Regions from separate parts of the Streptomyces rapamycinicus NRRL 5491 genome, predicted to be linked through region 2. Evidence: predicted binding sites of a transcription regulator. Region 2 holds the regulator's gene; the other holds the start of a gene.
The links. The regulator HrcA, encoded in region 2, represses chaperone genes, less so after heat shock. The targets are predictions, from matches to a motif close to TTNGCACTCNGNNNNNCNGAGTGCNAA.
Positions count from the first base shown of each region.

Region 1: a site for HrcA is predicted at 7,114-7,140, ahead of groL (chaperonin GroEL). Genes of this name have one in related genera too.

Region 1 is NZ_CP085193.1:6,697,932-6,708,526, forward strand. It holds gene LIV37_RS28175 (extracellular solute-binding protein) at 1-102, shown strand, start outside; gene LIV37_RS28180 (DUF3263 domain-containing protein) at 321-539, shown strand; gene otsB (trehalose-phosphatase) at 757-1,620, shown strand; gene LIV37_RS28190 (alpha,alpha-trehalose-phosphate synthase (UDP-forming)) at 1,673-3,181, opposite strand; gene LIV37_RS28195 (glucosyl-3-phosphoglycerate synthase) at 3,438-4,385, opposite strand; SAM riboswitch class I at 4,600-4,741, shown strand; gene thrC (threonine synthase) at 4,760-6,052, shown strand; gene LIV37_RS28205 (MoaD/ThiS family protein) at 6,049-6,327, shown strand; gene LIV37_RS28210 (cold-shock protein) at 6,736-6,942, shown strand; gene groL (chaperonin GroEL) at 7,303-8,928, shown strand; gene murQ (N-acetylmuramic acid 6-phosphate etherase) at 9,209-10,141, opposite strand; gene LIV37_RS28225 (MurR/RpiR family transcriptional regulator) at 10,267-10,595, opposite strand, start outside.
Region 2 is NZ_CP085193.1:7,882,569-7,893,163, reverse strand. It holds gene dnaJ (molecular chaperone DnaJ) at 1-909, opposite strand, end outside; gene hrcA (heat-inducible transcriptional repressor HrcA) at 910-1,926, opposite strand; gene LIV37_RS32790 (MBL fold metallo-hydrolase) at 2,091-2,825, shown strand; gene LIV37_RS32785 (DUF3097 domain-containing protein) at 2,898-3,719, shown strand; gene hemW (radical SAM family heme chaperone HemW) at 3,927-5,159, opposite strand; gene LIV37_RS32775 (ATP-binding SpoIIE family protein phosphatase) at 5,488-7,560, opposite strand; gene LIV37_RS32770 (AMP-dependent synthetase/ligase) at 7,797-9,686, opposite strand; gene lepA (translation elongation factor 4) at 9,969-10,595, opposite strand, start outside.

The DNA.
Region 1 (10,595 bases), 1.2 Mb from region 2:
AAGCAGAAGATCGGCTCGACCGTGGCCAAGGGCGGCGACCCGGCGAGCGTGCTGGGCCAGATCCAGCGGGAGGCCGACGCCATGGAGAATGCGGGGGCATGACAGTGGACACGCCCGGCCCCGGCCCATCCGACGACCCCGCCGACCAGGTCGGGGAGCAGGACCAGAAGCAGGTCGAGGGCCAGGGGCGGGCCAAGGACCAGGCCGAGGACCAGGCCGAGGGCCAGGGCCAGGGCCAGGGTCAGGGCCAAGTTGAGAATCAAGGTCAGGTCGAGGACCGAGATCAGCTCGAGGGGCAGGAGCCGGGCCCGGATGCCGGGCTGTCGGAGCGCGACCTGGCCGTGCTCGCCGTGGAGCGGCGCGGCTGGCCGGGCCCCGGCGCCAAGGAGCGGGCGATACGGGAGCGGTTGGGCCTTTCCCCGACCCGCTACTACCAGCTGCTGAACGCGCTGCTGGACGACCCCAGGGCCCTGGAGCACGACCCGGTGACCGTCAACCGGCTGCGTCGGATCAGGGACGAGCGCCGCGAACGCCGCTGACGCACATCGTCGGCGGGACGGCCGGGGCGCGTTCCTCAGCCGGGCGCGCGAGCCTTCACCGGCCGGGCGCGCGCGAGCCGTTCACCGGCCGGGCGCGCGGGTGCGTTGACCGGCCGGGTGCGCGGGTGCGTTGACCGGCCGGGCGCCCGTGGGCCGTTCACCGGGGGGACGCCCGGGCGAAGCCCGCCGTGCCGCCGGGCCCGGTAGGGTCGCCGCCATGGGCAGCGCTATGGGAAGTCACCCCGTCCCCGTACCCACCACCTCCGCCGGCCGTGAGGGCCTCGCCGCCCTCCTCGAACGGCCCGGCCGCGCCGTCGTCGGACTCGACTTCGACGGCACCCTCGCCGAGATCGTCCCCGACCCCGACCAGGCCCGCGCCCACCCCGGCGCCGTCCCCGCGCTCTCCCGGCTGGCCCCGCGGATCCGCTCCGTCGCGGTGATCACCGGACGCCCGGCCGAGATCGCCGTACGGTACGGCGGCTTCGCCGGGGCCGAGGGGCTGGACGGGCTCGTCGTCCTCGGCCTCTACGGTGCCGAGCGCTGGGACGCGGGCAGCGGCGAGGTCCAGGCGCCCGAACCACACCCCGGCGTCGCCGCCGCCCAGGCCGAACTCCCCGCCGTCCTCGAGGAGCACGGCGCCTCGCGCGGCACCTGGATCGAGGACAAGGGCCGAGCCGTCGCCGTCCACACCCGCCGCGCCGAGGACCCCCAGGCCGCGTTCGAGCGGCTGCGCGTGCCGCTGCACGCCCTCGCCGAGCGCCATGGGCTGATGGTCGAGCCCGGCCGCTTCGTCCTGGAGCTGCGCCCGCCGGGCATGGACAAGGGTGTCGCGCTCACCGAGTACGTACGGCGGACGGGCGCGGAAGCCGTGCTCTACGCGGGCGACGACCTTGGCGACCTGGCCGCGTTCGCGGCGGTGGAGCGGCTGCGCGAGGAGGGGGTGCCGGGGGTGCTGGTGTGCAGCGGCAGCACGGAGGTGACCGAGCTCGCCAAGCGGGCCGACCTGGTGGTCGACGGCCCGGCGGGCGTGGTGGACCTGCTGTCGGCCCTGGCCGCCGCGGTCAGCGGCGAAGCCGCGTAGGGCTCGCCGGTACGGCGGCCGCTACCCACCGGACCCACCGGACAGCGGCGGTCTACAGCGCCCGCAGCTGCGCCAGGAACCATGCCTGTGGCGGGAGCGCGGTCGCCGCGGCGGCGAGCCGCTTGGTGCGGTCCGCGCGCTCGCCGTCGCTCATGCGCAGCGCCTCGTGCAGCGCGCGGGCCGTGCCCTCCACGTCGTACGGGTTCACCACCAGCGCGTCCTCGCCCAGTTCGGCGTACGCGCCCGCCTCCCGGGACAGCACCAGCGCGCAGCCCCGCTCGGAGACCACCGGGACCTCCTTGGCCACCAGGTTCATCCCGTCCCGGATGGGGTTGACCAGCGCCACGTCCGCCAGCCGGTAGGCCGCGAGGGACCGGGCGAAGTCGTCCTTCACATGCAGGGCGACCGGGGTCCAGCCCTCCGTGCCGTACTCCTCGTTGATCTCGTCCGCGATCCGCCGCACCCGCTCGGTGTAGTCGCGGTAGACCGCGAGGTCCTGGCGCGAGGGGTAGGCGAAGGCGACGTGCACCACGCGCTCGCGCCACTCGGGGCGGGTCTCCAGCAGCCGCCGGTAGGCCAGCAGCCCGCGCACGATGTTCTTGGACAGCTCGGTACGGTCCACCCGGACGATCGACTTCCGGCCCGGCCCGATCTGCGCCCGCAGAGTGCTCAGCCGTTCGTCCACATCGGCCTCGCGCGACCGCTGCCGCAGGAAGTCCGCGTCCGCGCCCAGGCCGTGGACGCCCAGCCGGGTCTCCCGGCCCTCGAAGCGCACGGCCGTCGCAATGCCGCCACCGCCACCGTCCCCGTCGCCACCGTCCCCGCCGCCACTGCCACCGCCACCGTCGCCGTCCCGGACGATCTCCGCGCCCAGCACCGCCGCGCAGCAGTCGGCGAAGGCGGTGGCCCAGCGCTCGGTGAGGAACGCGGCGCGGTCGCCGCCGAGGATGCCGCGCAGCACCCCCGCCGCGACGTCGTCCGGCAGCAGCCGGTAGTAGTCCGGCGGGGCCCAGGGGGTGTGGGAGAAGTGACCGATCCGCAGGTCGGGGCGGCGCTCGCGGAGCAACGCGGGCACCAGCGCCAGGTGGTAGTCCTGCACCAGGACGACGGCCTCGTCCACCGCCTCCTGGGCGAGCGCGTCCGCGAAGGCCGCGTTATAGCTCTCGTAGGCCGCCCACTGCTCGGCGAACTCCGCGTCGAAGACCGGCTCGACGGGGGTCTGGTAGAGCAGGTGGTGGACGAACCACAGCACCGAATTGGCGACGCCGTTGTACGCGGCGGCGAAGACGTCCGGCGCGATGTCGAGCATCCGCACCTGCTGGCCGCCGGTGTCACCGGGGTTCAGATGGCTGTCCCCGGCCCGCCGGGCCGCCTCGCGGTCGCCCTCGCCGAGCGCCGCGCACACCCACACCCCACCCGACTCGGGGCCGATCGCGCTGAGCCCGGAGACCAGCCCGCCACCGCCGCGCCGGGCGGTGAGCGAGCCGTCCTCGCCCAGGGTGTACGAGACCGGGCCGCGGTTGGACGCGACCAGGATCGGGGCGGTGCGCGGAACTGCCATGTCGCGAGCCTAGCCAGGCGCGGCCCCGCGCAAACGTACGTACGGTTTCTTGCCCCGTAGGTGCTATTCCGGTTCCGGCCACGTAAGCGCCAGGACGCTGTCCCTCCGTGGGGGCCAAGGTTCGGCCCCCGCCGTGGGTGCCGAGCCGCAGCCCGGCGCCATGCCGCGCGTCACGCCATGCCGCCCGTCACGCGTCACGCCATGCCGCGCGTCACGTCGCGCCGTGCCGCGCTGTGCCACGCGTCCCGCCGTGCGTTCACGCCGCGCGGCGCGCCGTGTACTCCGGGATCTCGATCATCGGCGGCCGCTCCTCGGTGTCCACGGGCGTGGTGCGCGGTTCGAAGCCGTTCTCGCCCCGGTCGAACTGGGTCAGCCGCGGCCGCACCAAGTGGCCCCGGGCCAGCCGCAGCTGTGCGGTGCGGTAGATCGCGGCCGCCATCCGGCCGAGCGCCTGCCCGTCCTGGTGGCGGTGTTTGCGCACCCCGATGTCCACCTGGCCGAGCGCGTCGAGCCCCACCGTGTGCAGCGCGTCGACCAGCAGCCCGAGCTCGACGCCGTAGCCGACCGGGAAGGGCAGCCGCTCCAGCAGCGAGCGGCGCGCCGCGTACTCCCCGCCCAGCGGCTGGACGAATCCGGCCAGCTGGGGCCAGTGCAGATTCAGCAGCGGGCGGGCGACCAGCTCGGTGACCCGGCCGCCCTGGCCCGCGACCTCGCCGAGCGGGCGGTCGTACATGCCCTTGACCAGCTCCAGCGTGGGGTCGGTCAGCAGCGGACCGACGATCCCCGAGACAAAGCGCGGTTCGAATTCCCGCAGGTCGGCGTCGATGAAGCAGACGATGTCGCCGCTCGTGGCGAGCAGGGACCGCCACAGCACCTCGCCCTTGCCGGGCAGCGCGGGCAGCCGGGGCAGCAGCGAGTCGCGGGGGACGACGGTGGCGCCCGCCGCCGCGGCGACCTCGGCGGTGCGGTCCGTGGAACCGGAGTCCAGCACCACCAGCTCGTCCACCAGCGGCGTAGCCCCGCCCATCAGCTCACGCCGGATCGTGTCGGCGATCTCACCGACCGTGGCCTCCTCGTTCAGGGCGGGCAGGACCACGCTCACCGTCGTCCCCGCGGCCCGCTTCGCGGCCGGCAGGCGATCCAGCGGACGGTCGTCGGCAGACCAGGAGCGACGCTTCAGCCAGCGCTCCACCTCATCCAGCACCTGTGTGTCTCCCCTGTTGTGATCGGGCCTGTTGTGATCGCTGTGATCCATCTCGCGCATCGGACGGCTAGCTCAACCATCCGGGCCTTCGGTTACAGTCTTGAACAACGCACATGGCCGTCGTATGTCGGGGTCGACCTCGGTGTTTACCGAGGTACCGAGGTACCGACGAGGCCCGTGCCGACAAACGCCCCGGGTCCGCCCGGTGCCATACCGCTCATCCAGAGGGGCAGAGGGAACGGCCCGTTGAAGCCCCGGCAACCCTCCAGCTGATCTCGCATTCCGCAGCGAGGCTCCCAGCTCGGGAAGGTGCCAATTCCGTCTCGTGGCGAAATGCGTCGCGAGGAAGATGAGGAGAAAGGGCCTCGCCATCCATGGCTGTGCAGTCAGTAGAAAGCTCAACCACTTCCTCCGCCTCCGGTGCCTTCGGCCCCGCCGTCGCATTGTCCTGCCGGGAGTGCGGTGAGCGGTTCGAGCTGGGTCCGATCTTCGCGTGCGAGGCCTGTTTCGGGCCCCTCGAGGTCGCGTACGAGCTCCCGGCCGGCGACCCGGAGGGGCTGCGCCGGCGGATCGAAGCCGGCCCGAACAGCATCTGGCGCTACGCCCCGCTGCTGCCCGTCCCGGCGGACGTGGCGGATCTGCCGAGCCTGAACCCCGGCTTCACCCAGCTGGTCAAGGCCGACAACCTCGCCCGTGAGCTCGGCGTCACCGGTGAGCTGCACATCAAGGACGACTCCGGGAACCCGACCCACTCCTTCAAGGACCGGGTCGTCGCCATCGCCGTCCAGGCCGCCCGCACCTTCGGCTTCACCACCCTCTCCTGCTCCTCCACCGGCAACCTCGCCGGCGCGGTGGGCGCCGCGGCCGCCCGTGCGGGCTTCCGCTCCTGCGTCTTCATCCCGCACGACCTGGAGGCGGGCAAGGTCGTCATGGCCGCGGTCTACGGCGGTGAGCTGGTCGGCATCGAGGGCAACTACGACGACGTCAACCGCTTCTGCAGCGAGCTGATCGGCGACCCGGCGGGCGAGGGCTGGGGCTTCGTCAACGTCAATCTGCGGCCGTACTACGGCGAGGGCTCCAAGACCCTGGCGTACGAGATCTGCGAGCAGCTCGGCTGGCGGCTGCCGGACCAGATCGTCGTCCCGATCGCCTCCGGCTCCCAGCTCACCAAGATCGACAAGGGGCTGAAGGAGCTGATCGCGATCGGTCTGGTCGAGGACAGGCCCTACAAGATCTTCGGCGCCCAGGCCGAGGGCTGCTCCCCGGTCTCCGCCGCCTTCAAGGCCGGCCATGACGTCGTCCGGCCGCAGAAGCCGCGGACCATCGCCAAGTCGCTGGCCATCGGCAACCCCGCGGACGGCCCGTACGTCCTGGACATCGCCCGCCGTACGGGCGGCGCGGTGGAGGACGTGAACGACGAGCAGATCGTCGACGCCATCAAGCTGCTGGCCCGCACCGAGGGGATCTTCGCGGAGACCGCGGGCGGCGTGACCGTCGGCGTGACCAAGAAGCTGATCGAGGACGGGTTGCTCGACCCGTCCCTGACCACCGTCGTGCTCAACACCGGCGACGGCCTCAAGACCCTCGACGCGGTGGCCCCCACCACGGGTCCCTCCGCCATCATCCGCCCCACCCTTGACTCGTTCCGAGAGGCTGGACTCGCATGAGCGTCAACGTCCGAATCCCGACCATCCTGCGCACCTACACCGGCGGCCAGGCCGAGGTTTCCGCCGAGGGTGCGACCCTGGCCGAGGTCCTGGCGGACCTGGAGAAGAACCACGCGGGCATCTCGGCCCGCGTTCTGGACGACACCGGCAAGCTCCGCCGCTTCGTGAACGTCTACGTCAACGACGACGACGTCCGCTTCGCCGATGGCCTGGCCACGGCGACCCCGGACGGCGCCGGGATCTCGATCATCCCGGCGGTCGCGGGCGGCTGCTGACCCCGCGTCCCCCTCCTCACCTTTGGCATCGCCCCGTCCGGGGACAACCGGACGGGGCGATTCCGTCTGTGGAATCGCGATACAGTTGGCCGGATTCCCCGACGGCTCCGGGGTCGGAGCCACATATGAGAACTCGTCAAGTTGTGCGTAAAGTGTGAGCGCGAATTGTCGGGTTGGTGTGCTATGTCCGGCCCGGCTTGCCCGAACTTCACATAATTTCTCACTTTTAACCGTTCGGCCGTGCCCAGAATTCTCGTCCGATTGACCTGTTGCAGAGGGCGTTGGGACGGATACATTCAGCGGCGGTCGACGCGTTCCGGCGCACACCCCCCACATCCGGGGGGTGAGGTCTGACCCGGGTCCGCGGAGTGCGGTCCTGCGCAAGGGCCAGCAATAGGGGAGTTAGGAATGGCTCAGGGCACCGTCAAGTGGTTCAACGCGGAGAAGGGGTACGGCTTCATCGCGGTCGACGGTGGTGCGGACGTGTTCGTCCACTACAGCGCGATCCAGATGGACGGGTACCGCACCCTCGAGGAAGGCCAGCGGGTCGAGTTCGAGATCTCGCAGGGTCAGAAGGGCCCGCAGGCCGACATGGTCCGCGTGGCCGTAGGCTGACGCGCCGACGCGACGCAGCTGAAACGAATAAGTCCGTAGGGTCCGTGTCCCGAACAGGATACGGGCCCTTCGGCATGCCTGGTGCCATGGCTCCCCGGGCCCTGCCGCCCCTTCGGGCGCTTGCGCCCACCCGTCGCCCGGCCACCACCCCTTGAGGATGCCCTATGGGCGCTTGCACTCTATAGGTCCGAGTGCTAATCATTGGCGTTAGCACTCTGACGTTGAGAGTGACAGAAGGACCGGGTCGGTGAGGCCCGCCAGGCCGTGCGGGGTAAGGAACCGCGCGGCAGGTAGGCCGTCCGTCGCGGGCGCCAGCGCGGTCCGGAGCAATCCACCCCGTCTCTGGGAGGACCACTTCACATGGCCAAGATCATCGCGTTCGACGAGGAGGCGCGGCGCGGCCTCGAGCGCGGGATGAACCAGCTCGCCGACGCCGTCAAGGTCACCCTCGGCCCCAAGGGCCGTAACGTCGTCCTCGAGAAGAAGTGGGGCGCCCCCACGATCACCAACGATGGTGTGTCCATCGCCAAGGAGATCGAGCTCGAGGACGCGTACGAGAAGATCGGCGCCGAGCTGGTCAAGGAGGTCGCGAAGAAGACGGACGACGTCGCCGGTGACGGCACGACGACCGCGACCGTCCTCGCCCAGGCGCTGGTCAAGGAGGGCCTCCGCAACGTCGCCGCGGGCGCCAACCCGATGGCGCTCAAGCGCGGTATCGAGAAGGCCGTCGAGGCCGTCTCCGCCCAGCTGCTCGAGCAGGCCAAGGATGTGGAGACCAAGGAGCAGATCGCCTCCACCGCCTCCATCTCCGCCGCCGACACCCAGATCGGTGAGCTCATCGCCGAGGCGATGGACAAGGTCGGCAAGGAAGGTGTCATCACCGTCGAGGAGTCGCAGACCTTCGGGCTCGAGCTCGAGCTCACCGAGGGCATGCGCTTCGACAAGGGCTACATCTCCCCGTACTTCGCGACGGACATGGAGCGTATGGAGGCGTCGCTCGACGACCCGTACATCCTGATCGTCAACTCCAAGATCAGCAGCGTGAAGGACCTCCTCCCGCTGCTCGAGAAGGTCATGCAGTCGGGCAAGCCGCTGCTGATCATCGCCGAGGACGTCGAGGGCGAGGCCCTGGCGACCCTGGTCGTCAACAAGATCCGTGGCACCTTCAAGTCCGTCGCCGTCAAGGCCCCGGGCTTCGGTGACCGCCGTAAGGCCATGCTCGGTGACATCGCCATCCTTACCGGTGGCACCGTCATCTCCGAGGAGGTCGGCCTCAAGCTGGAGAACGCCGGTCTCGACCTGCTCGGCCGTGCCCGCAAGATCACGGTCACCAAGGACGAGACCACGATCGTGGACGGCGCCGGCGACACCGAGCAGGTGCAGGGCCGCGTCAACCAGATCCGCGCCGAGATCGAGTCCTCGGACTCGGACTACGACCGCGAGAAGCTCCAGGAGCGCCTGGCGAAGCTGGCCGGCGGCGTGGCCGTCATCAAGGCCGGTGCCGCCACCGAGGTCGAGCTCAAGGAGCGCAAGCACCGCATCGAGGACGCGGTGCGCAACGCCAAGGCCGCCGTCGAGGAGGGCATCGTCGCCGGTGGTGGCGTGGCCCTGCTCCAGACCGTCTCGGTCTTCGAGAAGCTGGAGCTCGAGGGCGACGAGGCCACCGGTGCCCAGGCCGTGCGCCTGGCCCTGGAGGCCCCGCTGAAGCAGATCGCGGTCAACGCCGGTCTCGAGGGCGGCGTCGTGGTCGAGAAGGTGCGCAACCTGACCCCGGGTCACGGCCTCAACGCCGCGACCGGTGAGTACGTGGACCTGATCGCCGAGGGCATCATCGACCCGGCCAAGGTCACGCGCTCCGCGCTGCAGAACGCCGCGTCGATCGCCGCGCTGTTCCTCACCACCGAGGCCGTCATCGCCGACAAGCCGGAGAAGGCCGCCCCGGCGGGCGCTCCGGGCGGCATGCCGGGCGGTGACATGGACTTCTGATCGATTCGGCGCGTTCGTTCGCCGGTCGGTCCGTACCGTCCAAACGTCGGGGCGGCACCCTCTCCCAGGGGTGCCGCCCCGACGGCGTATGCGGGTGCGGGTGCGTGCGGGTCCGTGCGGGTGCGGGTGCGTACGGGTGCGTGCGGGTGCGGGTGTGGGTCCGTGCGGGTGCGTGCGGGTGCGGGTGTGGGTCCGTGCGGGTGCGTGCGGGTGCGGGTGCGTGCGGGTGCGGGTCCGCGCGGATGCGGGGTCCGTGCGTATCCGGGAACCAGTCCCGGGCTCACCCCGTGGCCGACTCCAGGGCGGCGCGCAGATGGCCGTGTGTCTCGGCGAGGAGCTTCTCGGCGGTCGGGGCGTCGACCCCGCCCAGGATGGTGAGGATCGCGTTCTTCACCTCGCCGTCCGTGGCCGCCAGCGCGCTCTCGATCCGCTCGTCGGAGGCGCCGGTCGCCAGGAAGACGATCCTCCGCGAACGGGCGCGCAGCTTGTCGTTGGAGGCGCGCACATCGACCATCAGGTTCCCGAAGGTCTTGCCCAGCCGGATCATGGTGATGGTCGAGATCATGTTGAGCACCAGCTTCTGGGCCGTGCCCGCCTTCAGCCGGGTCGAGCCGGTGAGCAGCTCCGGCCCCACGATGATCTCGATGCCGTGGTCGGCCGCCTCGGCGAGCGCCGACCCGGAGTTGCAGGACAGCCCTACGGTGAGCGCGCCGCGTCGCCGGGCGTGCTCGACCGCGCCCACGGCATACGGGGTGCGGCCGGAGGCCGAGACGCCGACCACGGTGTCGTCGGGCCCGATGCCGAGCCGGTCGAGGTCCCGGGCGGCCAGCTCCGCGCTGTCCTCCGCGCCCTCGACCGAGGTCACCACGGCGTCCGGGCCGCCCGCGATCACCCCGACGACCTGCTCGGGCCGGGTGTTGAAGGTGGGCGGGCACTCGCTCGCGTCGAGCACCCCGAGCCGCCCGGCGGTGCCCGCGCCCGTATAGAGGAGGCGGCCGCCACGGGACATCCGTACGGCGATGGCGTCGATGGCGGCGGCGATACGGGGGAGCTGACCGGCGACGGCGGTGGGGACGGCGGCGTCCTCCGCGTTCATGATCCGGGCGATCTCGAGGGTTTCCAGCCGGTCGATCTCGGCGAGCTCGGGGCGGAACGCCTCGGTGGTCAGGGTGTCGAGCTGGGCGCGGAGCCGTGCGGAGTCGGCGGTAGTCATGGCGAAGCGGCTCTTTCCGGTACGTCAGCGTGAGGGTGGGGGTGACGGTGACTTGGAAGGGCAGCCACCGGGCGAAACAGCGACCGGTATCGGGGGTGGGCGCGTGCGGGCGGGACCGGCCCGGCTCAGCGGTGCCCGGGACGCGGATCGTGGCGGTGCGCGAGCGCCTCGTACGACGCGGAGAGCGCGGGCGCCGCCGATTCGTACGTCCGCTGGGCGACCCCTATGAACAGGCAGTCCACCACCAGCAGCTGGCTGGTCCGGCTGGACATGGCCGCCGGGCGCAGCTCGCTCTCGCGGGCCGTGGAGGTGGTGAGCACCAGGTCCGCGTACTGCGCGACCTCGCCGTTCGGCCGTCCCGTGATCGCGACGGTGGTCGCCCCGTGTTCGAAGGCCACCCGTAGCGGTTCGATGACGTCCGTCGTACGCCCGGAATGGGTGATCGCGATGGCGA
Region 2 (10,595 bases):
CTGGCCGGACTGGGTGCCGGGCCGGATGTCGATCTCCTCCAGGCCGTCCAGCGTCTCCAGCGGCACCTTGGTGCCGAGGGCCGCCGCGGTCATCGGGATCGTCACCGTGCAGTGCATGTCGTCACCGCGCCGCTGGAAGACGGGGTGCGGCACCTCGTGGATCTCCACGTACAGGTCACCCGCCGGGCCGCCGCCCGGTCCGACCTCGCCCTCACCGGCCAGCTGGATCCTGGTGCCGTTGTCCACACCGGCGGGGATCTTCACCGTAAGGGTGCGCCGCGAGCGGATCCGGCCGTCGCCCGCGCACTCCGGGCACGGGGTCGGCACCACGGTGCCGAAGCCCTGGCACTGGGGGCACGGCCGCGAGGTCATGACCTGGCCCAGGAAGGACCGCGTCACCTGGGAGACCTCACCGCGGCCACGGCACATGTCACAGGTCTGCGCCGAGGTGCCCGGCGCCGCGCCCTCGCCGCTGCACGTCGTGCAGACGACCGCGGTGTCGACCTGGATGTCCTTGGTGGTCCCGAACGCGGCCTCGCTGAGCTCCACGTCCAGCCGGATCATCGCGTCCTGACCGCGCCGGGTCCTGGAACGCGGACCGCGCTGCGAGGCGGTGCCGAAGAACGCGTCCATGATGTCGGAGAAGTTGCCGAAACCCGCGCCGAAGCCGCCGGCGCCACCGCCGCCCGGCCCTGCGTTCGGGTCCCCGCCCAGGTCGTAGACCTGCTTCTTCTGCGGATCCGACAAGACCTCATAAGCGGCGTTGATCTCCTTGAACCGCTCCTGGGTCTTCGGATCCGGGTTCACGTCCGGATGCAGCTCGCGGGCGAGCCGCCGGAATGCCTTCTTGATCTGGTCCTGCGAGGCATCACGGGGCACGCCCAGGACTGCGTAGTAGTCCGTCGCCACTTACGACTCCGCCAGGATCTGTCCGACGTAACGTGCCACTGCGCGTACCGCTCCCATCGTTCCGGGGTAGTCCATGCGGGTCGGTCCGACCACGCCGAGTTTGGCGACCGCCTCGTCGCCGGAACCGTAGCCGACCGCGACGACCGAGGTGGCAGTGAGCCCCTCGTGAGCATTCTCATGCCCGATCCGCACGGTCATAGCCGAGTCCTTGGCCTCGCCCAACAGCTTGAGGAGGACGACCTGCTCCTCGAGTGCCTCCAGAACGGGCCGGATCGTCAGGGGGAAATCATGCACGAAACGCGTGAGGTTCGCGGTGCCGCCGATCATCAGCCGCTCCTCGGTCTCCTCCACGAGCGTCTCGAGCAAGGTCGCCAGTACGGTCGAGACGGTCCCCCGGTCCTCCTGTTCGAAGGACTCCGGAAGATCCTGCACCAACTGCGGCACATCCGCGAAACGCCGCCCCACGACCCGGCTGTTGAGCCGGGCTCGCAGATCGGCGAGCGAATCCTCGGTGACCGGGCTGGGGCAGTCGACCATGCGCTGCTCCACCCGGCCGGTGTCGGTGATCAGCACCAGCATCACCCGGGCCGGGGCCAGCGGGAGGAGCTCCACATGGCGCACCGTCGAACGGGTCAGCGACGGATACTGCACCACCGCCACCTGCCGGGTCAGCTGCGCCAGCAGCCGGACCGTGCGCCCCACCACGTCGTCGAGGTCGACCGCGCCGTCCAGGAAGTTCTGAATGGCCCGCCGCTCCGGGCTGGACAGCGGCTTGACTCCGGCCAGCTTGTCCACGAAGAGGCGATAGCCCTTGTCCGTGGGGATCCGCCCGGCGCTCGTATGCGGCTGGGCGATGAAGCCCTCGTCCTCCAGAGCGGCCATGTCGTTACGCACCGTGGCCGGGGAGACGCCCAGCCGGTGCCGCTCGGTGAGCGCCTTGGAGCCGACCGGCTCCTCCGTGCCCACATAGTCCTGGACAATGGCACGCAGCACCTCGAGTCTGCGTTCGCTGAGCACCCCGCGCACCTCCAGTCCAGCGGTCTCATCAGGTCGTCCGCCTGGCACTCACCGGGCACGAGTGCCAGAACCCCTCCGCCAGTGTACGGCGGGGTGTGGTGGCATGGGCAAGAGCCGCCGCTGTCAGCAACTCTCCCCCATCCCCGTTGAGCTAGCGTCGCGGTATGGAGACGTGTTGGGAAGAGGCGGGCTGGGAGCGGCTCGCGTCCGGTGTCGCCCGCCGTCGGATGCCGGAGTGGGACGAGACGGTCGGCGTGGTCGTCGGACGGACCGACATCCTCGTCGTGGACACCGGCGCGACCCTGCGCGCCGGGGCCGAGCTGCGCTCCGGGATCACCCGGCTGACCGGCCGCCGCCCCACCCGGATCGCGCTCACCCATCCGCACTTCGACCATGTCCTGGGCTCGGCCGCCTTCGCGGGCTGCGAGGTCTACGGGGCCACTGGGCTGGACGAGCTGCTGCGCCGTGAGCGGGAGACGCTGCGCGAGGACGCGATCCGCCACGGGGTGGACCGGGACGCCGCCACCGAGGCCGTGGACCATCTGGCCTCCCCGCACCACCTGGTCTGCGGGGAACTCACCCTCGACCTGGGCGGCCGTACGGTGCTGCTGGCCAATGTGGGACCCGGCCACACCGCCCACGACCTGGCAGTCCTGGTGCCCGGCCGGCCCGAGGTGGTCTTCTGCGGCGATCTGGTGGAGGAGTCCGGCACGCCCCAGGCCGGGCCCGACGCGATCCCCGGCCACTGGCCCGCCGCGCTCGACCGGCTGCTCGCCCTCGGCGGCGCGGACGCGCGGTACGTCCCGGGGCACGGCTCCGTCGTGGACGCCGCGTTCGTACGGGCCCAACGCGACGAACTGGCCGCCCGCTTCGGCGTGTCCGGCCAGCCGTCGCTCTAGTCGTTCGCCTAGTCGTTCGCCCGGTTGTGCGCCTGCCGGAGCGGGTGGCCGTCGCGCGCTATCGTCATCCGGATGCGACAGTACGACCCGGACCTGACCCCGCCCTGGAAGCGGCAGCGGCCCGCCCCCGAGGTCCCCGCCGAACCGGACCTCGTCGTGGAGGAGGCCACCACCGGATTCTGTGGTGCCGTGATCCGCTGCGAGAAGACCGCCCAGGGTCCGACGGTCACTCTGGAGGACCGCTTCGGCAAACATCGCGTCTTCCCCATGGAGCCGCGCGGTTTTCTGCTCGAGGGGCGTGTCGTCACCCTCGTACGCCCGCGCGCGGCGGCCCCCAGCGCGCCTCGGCGCACGGCCTCGGGGTCGATCGCCGTGCCGGGGGCCCGCGCGAGGGTCGCCCGCGCGGGGCGCGTCTATGTCGAGGGACGCCATGACGCGGAGCTGGTCGAGCGGGTCTGGGGCGACGATCTGCGCATCGAGGGCGTCGTCGTGGAGTACCTGGAGGGCGTCGACGACCTGCCCGCCATCGTCGACGACTTCGCCCCCGGCCCGGACGCCCGGCTCGGCGTCCTCGTCGACCATCTGGTGACGGGCTCCAAGGAGTCCCGTATCGCCGCGCGGGTCACCGGCGAGCATGTGCTGGTCCTAGGCCACCCCTACATCGACATCTGGGAGGCCGTGAAGCCGTCCTCCCTCTCCATCCCGGCCTGGCCGACGGTGCCGCACGGCCAGGACTGGAAGAAGGGCGTCTGCCGCGCCCTGGGCTGGCCGGAGAACACCGGGGCCGCCTGGCAGCGGATCCTGTCCTCGGTCCACTCCTACAAGGACCTCCAGCCGGAGCTCCTGGGGCGGGTGGAGGAGCTGATCGACTTCGTGACGGCCCCACAGGGCTGATGGCCGCCGTAAGGGGCTTGGACGGCCGCCGTAAGGGGCTGACGGCCGCTGTGAGGGGCTGACGGCCGCTGTAAGGGCTTGATGACTCCCGGAAGGGCAATGGGCTCCCGTACGGGCCATTGGGCTCCGTACGGGCAATGGGCTCCCGTACGGGCAATGGGCTCCCGTACGGGCTATTGGGCTCCGTACGGGCTGACGGCCCCCGCCTCAGTCCACCAGGTCCCGCACCACCGCGTCCGCCAGCAGCCGCCCCCGGAGCGTGAGCACGGCCTGCCCGCGCCGGTACGGCTCCGGCTCCAGCAGGCCGTCCTCCAGGGCGCGAGCGGCGGCCGCCGCACCGGCCGGGCGCAGCAGCTCCAGCGGGCAGCCCTCGACCAGCCGCAGCTCCAGCAGGATCCGCTCCACCCGGCGCTCCTCGGCGGACAGCAACTCCCGGCCCGCGCCGGGTGACCGGCCCTCGCCCAGGGCCTGTGCGTACGCCCCGGGGTGCTTCACGTTCCACCACCGCACACCGCCCACATGGCTGTGCGCGCCGGGGCCCGCGCCCCACCAGTCGGCGCCGCGCCAGTACAGCTCGTTGTGGCGGCAGCGCCCGGCGGGCGAGGTGGCCCAGTTGGAGACCTCGTACCAGGCGAACCCGGCGGCTGTAAGGGTCTCCTCGGCGATCAGATAGCGGTCCGCGTGCACATCGTCGTCGGTCATCGGCACCTCGCCGCGCCGGATTCGCCGCGCCAGCTGGGTGCCCTCCTCGACGATCAGCGCATAGGCCGACACATGGTCCGGGCCCGCCCCCAGGGCCGCCTCCAGGGAGGCCCGCCAATCCGCGTCGCTCTCGCCGGGCGTCCCGTAGATCAGGTCCAGGTTCACATGGCCGAATCCGGCCGCCCGCGCCTCGGCCACACACGCCTCCGGGCGCCCCGGGGTGTGCGTACGGTCCAGCACCTTGAGGACGTGCTGGCGGGCGCTCTGCATCCCGAAGGAGATCCGGTTGAACCCCGCCTCCCGCAGCTCCGCCAGATACCGCGGATCGACCGACTCCGGATTGGCCTCGGTCGTGACCTCGGCCCCCTCGGCCAGCCCGAACTCGTCCCGGATCGCCCCCAGCATCCGCCCGAGGTCCGCCGCCGCGAGCAGGGTCGGGGTCCCACCGCCCACGAACACGGTCTCCACGGTCCGCGGATCGTCCCCCAGCACCTTCCGCGCCAGCCGTACCTCCTCGACGACCTGCTCGGCGTAGTTGTCCCGCGAGGCGAGCACCCCGCCGGAACCGCGCAGCTCACTGGCGGTGTAGGTGTTGAAGTCGCAGTAGCCGCAGCGGGTGGCGCAGTACGGCACGTGCAGATAGAACCCCAGCGGCCGCCGCTCCGCCCCCGCCAAAGCGGTCGCGGGCAGTGCGCCGTCCTCGGGCATGGGCTCACCATCAGGCAATACGGAAGGCATGCCCCCATTGTCCGGCACGACCGGCACCACCCGGGACCACGAGACGGCGCCCAGACGCCGGGGCCCGCTTTCCCCTCCCCGCCCCTTCCCGAAGCGTCTATGTGCGGCTCCGCCGCGTGGCAGGGGCTCTGCCCCTGGCCCCCGGGGCCCCGACGAGCCGACCGTCGCCGCGATCAGCTCACCGGCCAGGGCCCCGACCAACGCCGCCTGCGACGCGGCCGGGGGCTGGGGCGCAGCCCCAGTTGTGGGAAGGGGCGGGGAAGGGAAGGCATCGATATGCGGCTCCGCCGCGTGGCCCGCCGCAGGCGTCACGACCCGCCGGACACTCCTAGAGCACCTTCAGGACCAGCATCGCCAGGTCGTCGTCCGGCGGCTCCGCCGCGAACTCGTCCACCGCCCGGCGCACCCGCTCCGCGACCTGCCGCGCGCTCAGCCCCCCGCACAGCGCGAACGCCGCCGCCAGACCGTCCTCGTCGTCGAACTGCCGGTCGCCCGATCGATGCTCCGTCACCCCGTCCGTCACACAGAGCAGCGTTTCCCCGGGCGTCAGATCGAACGATTCACTCTCGTACGACACATCGTCCACGACGCCCAGCAATATCTGCGGCGCCGCGACCGTCCGCACCTCACCGTCGGGCCGCAGCACCAGCGGCAGCGGATGCCCCGCGCTGGCCAGCGTGCAGCGCACGCCCAGGCCGTCGCCCAGCGGCTCCAGCTCCCCGTACAGCAGCGACAGGAACCGCGCGACGCCGCCGCCCGTCGGCATCCCCGCGCCTCCGACCAGGCCGCCGTCCACCAGCTCCACGACCCCGGCGGGGCCTCCCACGGCCTCCACACCGGCCACCACGGCCTCCGCGGCGCCCTCGACGGCCTGCTCCACCGCCTCCTCGCCGAGCAGCTGGTTGAGCCGGTCCAGGACCTCTCCCACGCCGTACCCCTCGCGGGCGAGCAGCCGCAGCCAGGGCCGTACGAGGCCGGTCACCACGGCCGCCTCCGGGCCGTTCCCGCAGACGTCGCCCAGGACGAAGCACCAGCGGCCGTCACCGGCCGGGAAGACGTCGTAGAAGTCGCCCCCGGCGGAGATCTCGCCGGTCGGCTCGTACACCACCGCCGACTCGACCCCGGGGATCCGCGGGATCACGGACGGCAGCAGCCCGCGCTGGAGCACCCGGCTGATGGTCGCCTGGCGGGTGTAGCGGCGGGCGGAGGCGAGCGCCAGGGCGACGCGGCGGGCGAAGTCCTCGATCAGGCCGACCACTTCGGCCGGCATCCGCACCAGCCCGGCCCGCCCCAGCAGCAGTGTGCCGAGCGCGCGGCCGCCCGCCACCAGCCGGCATGCGAGGGCCGCGCCACCGGGCCCGTACGCGGCGGGGTCGGCGGGCCAGGGCCACTCCACGGCGCTGCCGCGGACGGCGGTGGGCACATGGGGCGGCTCCTTCTCCAGCACCTGCCGCAGGCCCTCGATGCGCCCCTCGCTGGCGTGCCAGACCCGGGCGAGACGCGGCGGACCGCTGGTGGAGTCGAGCCAGATCGCGCACCAGTCGGCGAGCCGGGGCACCAGCAGCTGTCCGGCGAGCGAGGTGACCATGTCCTCGTCGAACTGCCCGGCCAGCAGATCGGAGGCCTCAGCGAGGAAGGAGAGCGCGCCGCGCTGGGTCCACTCGGGGTCGCGGCCGACCGGGACGAGGCCCTGCGCGGGCGCGACGATCTCGACGGCCTCGACGGCCGCCTTACGGTCTTCACCGACGGTCCCCAGGCCCTCAGGAGCGGATTCCAGGCCTCCGGGGACGACGCCCGTCCCGAAGCCGCCGTCCGGCCCGGCCGCGTTCGCGTTCGCCGCGTCCACGGCATCCCCGACGTCCACGGCGGCCGCGGCGTCCATGAAGCCCGAGCCCATGCCGCCCGCGGCGGCCGGGCCCGTGGGCGCCACCGCCATCTGGAACCACACCGACTTGGTCGCCCGCCGGTAGGTCGTCCCCCAGGATTCGGCGATCTCGGCCACCAGCCGCAGCCCGTGGCCCCCGGCGTACTCCGGCGGCTCGTCCGCGGACGGCGGATCGCCGCGCACGACCCGGGTGGGATGGTGATCGGTCACCTCCACCACCAGGGACGGCGGCTCGCCCTCGCGGTCCGACACATCCAGCGCACAGCTCACCTCGACGGCGGTGCCGGCGTGCACCACCGCGTTGGTGACCAGCTCGCTCACCAGCAGTACGGCCTCGTCCGCCACCCGGTCGGTGACCCGGTCGGCGGCCGGGACCTCGAGCGCGGCCCAGTCGGCGAGGGCGGCACGGACGAACCGGCGCGCGGCCGAGGCCGCGAGCGGACTGCAGGGCAGGTTGACGCGTGCCGATGCGCTGGTACGGACGGGGCCGACCCCACCCCCGGCCGGTAGAACCACCCCACCGCCCTCAACCGACCCACCAGAAGTGGCAGAAGATGACGTCCCCACTGTGCGGCTCCTGAAGAAGCTCCGTCATAACGCCGTATCCGTAACCGTATCCGGCACGGACAGAGTGACAGACGGACCGCCCTCATATGCACCGGGTTACGCAAGTGAACCGCGATAAGGGGAAAATTCATGTGTCCGGCGGGCCGGTCAACCTGAAATCCGGTGCGGGGTCGTATGCTTGCCCGTTAAACCTCCCGCGCGCCCGCGTACATGTCCTCGATCAGATCCTTGTACTCACGCTCGACGACCGGGCGCTTGAGCTTCAGGCTGGGCGTCAACTCCCCGTGCTCCACGTCCAGATCGCGGGGCAGCAGCCGGAACTTCTTGATCGTCTGCCAGCGCTGCAGTCCGTCGTTGAGCCGCTGCACATGGCCGCCGATCAGCTCCCGCACCTCATCGGTGTCCACGACCTCCGCATAGGTCTTGCCGCCGAGGCCGTGGTCGCCCGCCCACTTCATGATCGTGGGCTCGTCGAGGGCGATCAGCGCGGTGCAGTAATTGCGGTCGGCGCCGTGCACCAGGATGTTGGAGACGAACGGGCACACCGCCTTGAACTGGCCCTCGACCTCCGCCGGGGCCACGTACTTGCCGCCCGAGGTCTTGATCAGGTCCTTCTTGCGGTCGGTGATCCGCAGATAGCCGTCGGGGGACAGCTCACCGATGTCCCCGGTGTGGAACCAGCCGTCGGACTCCAGCACCTGCGAGGTCAGCTCCGGCAGCCCGTGGTAGCCCTGCATGATGCCGGGGCCGCGCAGCAGCACCTCGCCGTCCTCGGCGAACCGCACCTCCAGGCCCGGGAACGCCTTGCCGACCGTACCGGTGCGGTAGTCCGCCGGGTTGAGGAAGCTGGCGGCGCTGGACTCGGTCAGGCCGTAGCCCTCCAGGATGTTGATCCCGGCGCCCGCGAAGAAGTAGCCGATGTCGGGCGCGAGCGCGGCGGAGCCGGACACCGCCGCCCGCAGCCGGCCGCCGAACGCCTCGCGCAGCTTGCCGTAGACCAGTTTGTCGGCCACCGCGTGCTGGGCCCGGAGGCCGAAGGGCACGGAGGCGGTGCCGGTGCGGCGGAAGTTGTCCTGAGAGACCCTGGCGTAGTCCCGGGCGACCTCGGCCGCCCACTGGAAGATCTTGTACTGGGCCGCGCCGCCCTCGCGCGCCCGCTGGGCCACCCCGTTGTAGACCTTCTCGAAGATCCGCGGCACGGCGCACATATAGGTCGGCCGGACCACCGGCAGATTGTCGATGATCTTGTCGACCCGGCCGTCCACCGCCGTGGTGTGGCCGACGTAGATCTGTCCCGCCGTCAGTACCTTGCCGAAGACATGCGCGAGCGGCAGCCACAGGTACTGCACATCGTCGGGGAAGAGCAGCCCGTCCTGATTGCCGATCACGATGGCCATGTAGGACCAGGAGTCATGCGCCAGGCGTACGCCCTTGGGGCGCCCGGTGGTACCGGAGGTGTAGATGAGCGTCGCCAGCTGATCGCTGCGCAGGGCGTCCATCCGCTCCCGTACCGCGTCCGGCTGCCGTTCCAGCAGGGCCGCGCCCCGCTTCTCCAGCTCGGTGAGCGAGAGCACCCAGCCCTCGGGGTCGTCCGCGGCGGGGACCGCGTCGTCGGCCTGGATCACCACCACATGGGCCAGCTCGGGGAGTTCCTCGCGCTGCGCCCGCACCTTGGCGAGCTGCGCCGCGTCCTCGGCGATCAGCACCCGGCTGCCGGAGTCGGAGAGGATGAAGGAGGTCTCGTCGGCGTTGGTGGTCGGGTAGACCGTGGTGGTGGCCGCGCCCGCGCACAGCACGCCGAGGTCGGCCAGGATCCACTCCACGCGGGTCGAGGAGGCCAGCGCCACCCGCTCCTCGGGGCGGATGCCCAGATCGATCAGCCCGGCGGCGATGGCGAAGACCCGATCCGCGCTTTCCCGCCAGGTCAGCGGCCGCCACTCATCGGGGCCCGTGCCCGAGGCAGGAGGCACCGGATAGCGGTACGCCTCCTTGTCCGGTGTCGCCTCGACGCGCTGGAGGAAGTGCGTCGCCAAGGACGGCGGCCGGTTCTCGAGCAAGTTCTGGGTGTCGGTCACGGCATCCTCCGGGGCCCGCATCATTGCTTGGTGACTCGCGAGTAACCTTCGAGTAGGTGATCAGGGTAGGGGCCGAATCCTTACGGCGTAAGGGGGCTGGGTCACGTTGTTCTCACGAGATGCCCAAGAGCAGCCCCGGAAGGCGGCGAGCCCGGCGCATCCATCACGCCAGGCCCGCTGACCACACTGTCCACGGTGGGCGGTTTCTCCCGCACCGGTGGGCGATGTCGACTTCTTCGCCTTGATCTACTTCTTCGTCCCGGTCCGCTTCTTCATCCCGGTCTACTTCTTCGCCTTGGAGTCCTTGCCGTCGGAGTCGGAGGACAGCACCGCGATGAAGGCCTCCTGGGGCACCTCCACATTGCCGACCATCTTCATCCGCTTCTTGCCTTCCTTCTGCTTCTCCAGCAGCTTCCGCTTACGGGAGATGTCACCGCCGTAGCACTTGGCGAGGACGTCCTTACGGATGGCACGGACCGTCTCCCGGGCGATCACCCGGGAGCCGATGGCCGCCTGGATGGGCACCTCGAAGTTCTGCCGCGGGATGAGCTCGCGCAACTTGGCGACCAGCCGGACGCCGTACGCGTACGCCTTGTCCTTGTGGGTGATCGCGGAGAACGCGTCCACCTTGTCGCCGTGCAGCAGGATGTCGACCTTGACCAGCTCGGAGGTCTGCTCACCGGTGGGCTCGTAGTCGAGCGAGGCATAGCCGCGGGTCTTGGACTTCAGCTGGTCGAAGAAGTCGAAGACGACCTCGGCGAGCGGCAGGGTGTAGCGGATCTCGACCCGGTCCTCGGAGAGGTAGTCCATGCCGAGCAGCACGCCGCGGCGGTTCTGGCACAGCTCCATGATCGCGCCGATGAACTCGCTCGGGGCGAGGATGGTGCCCCGGACGACCGGCTCATGCAC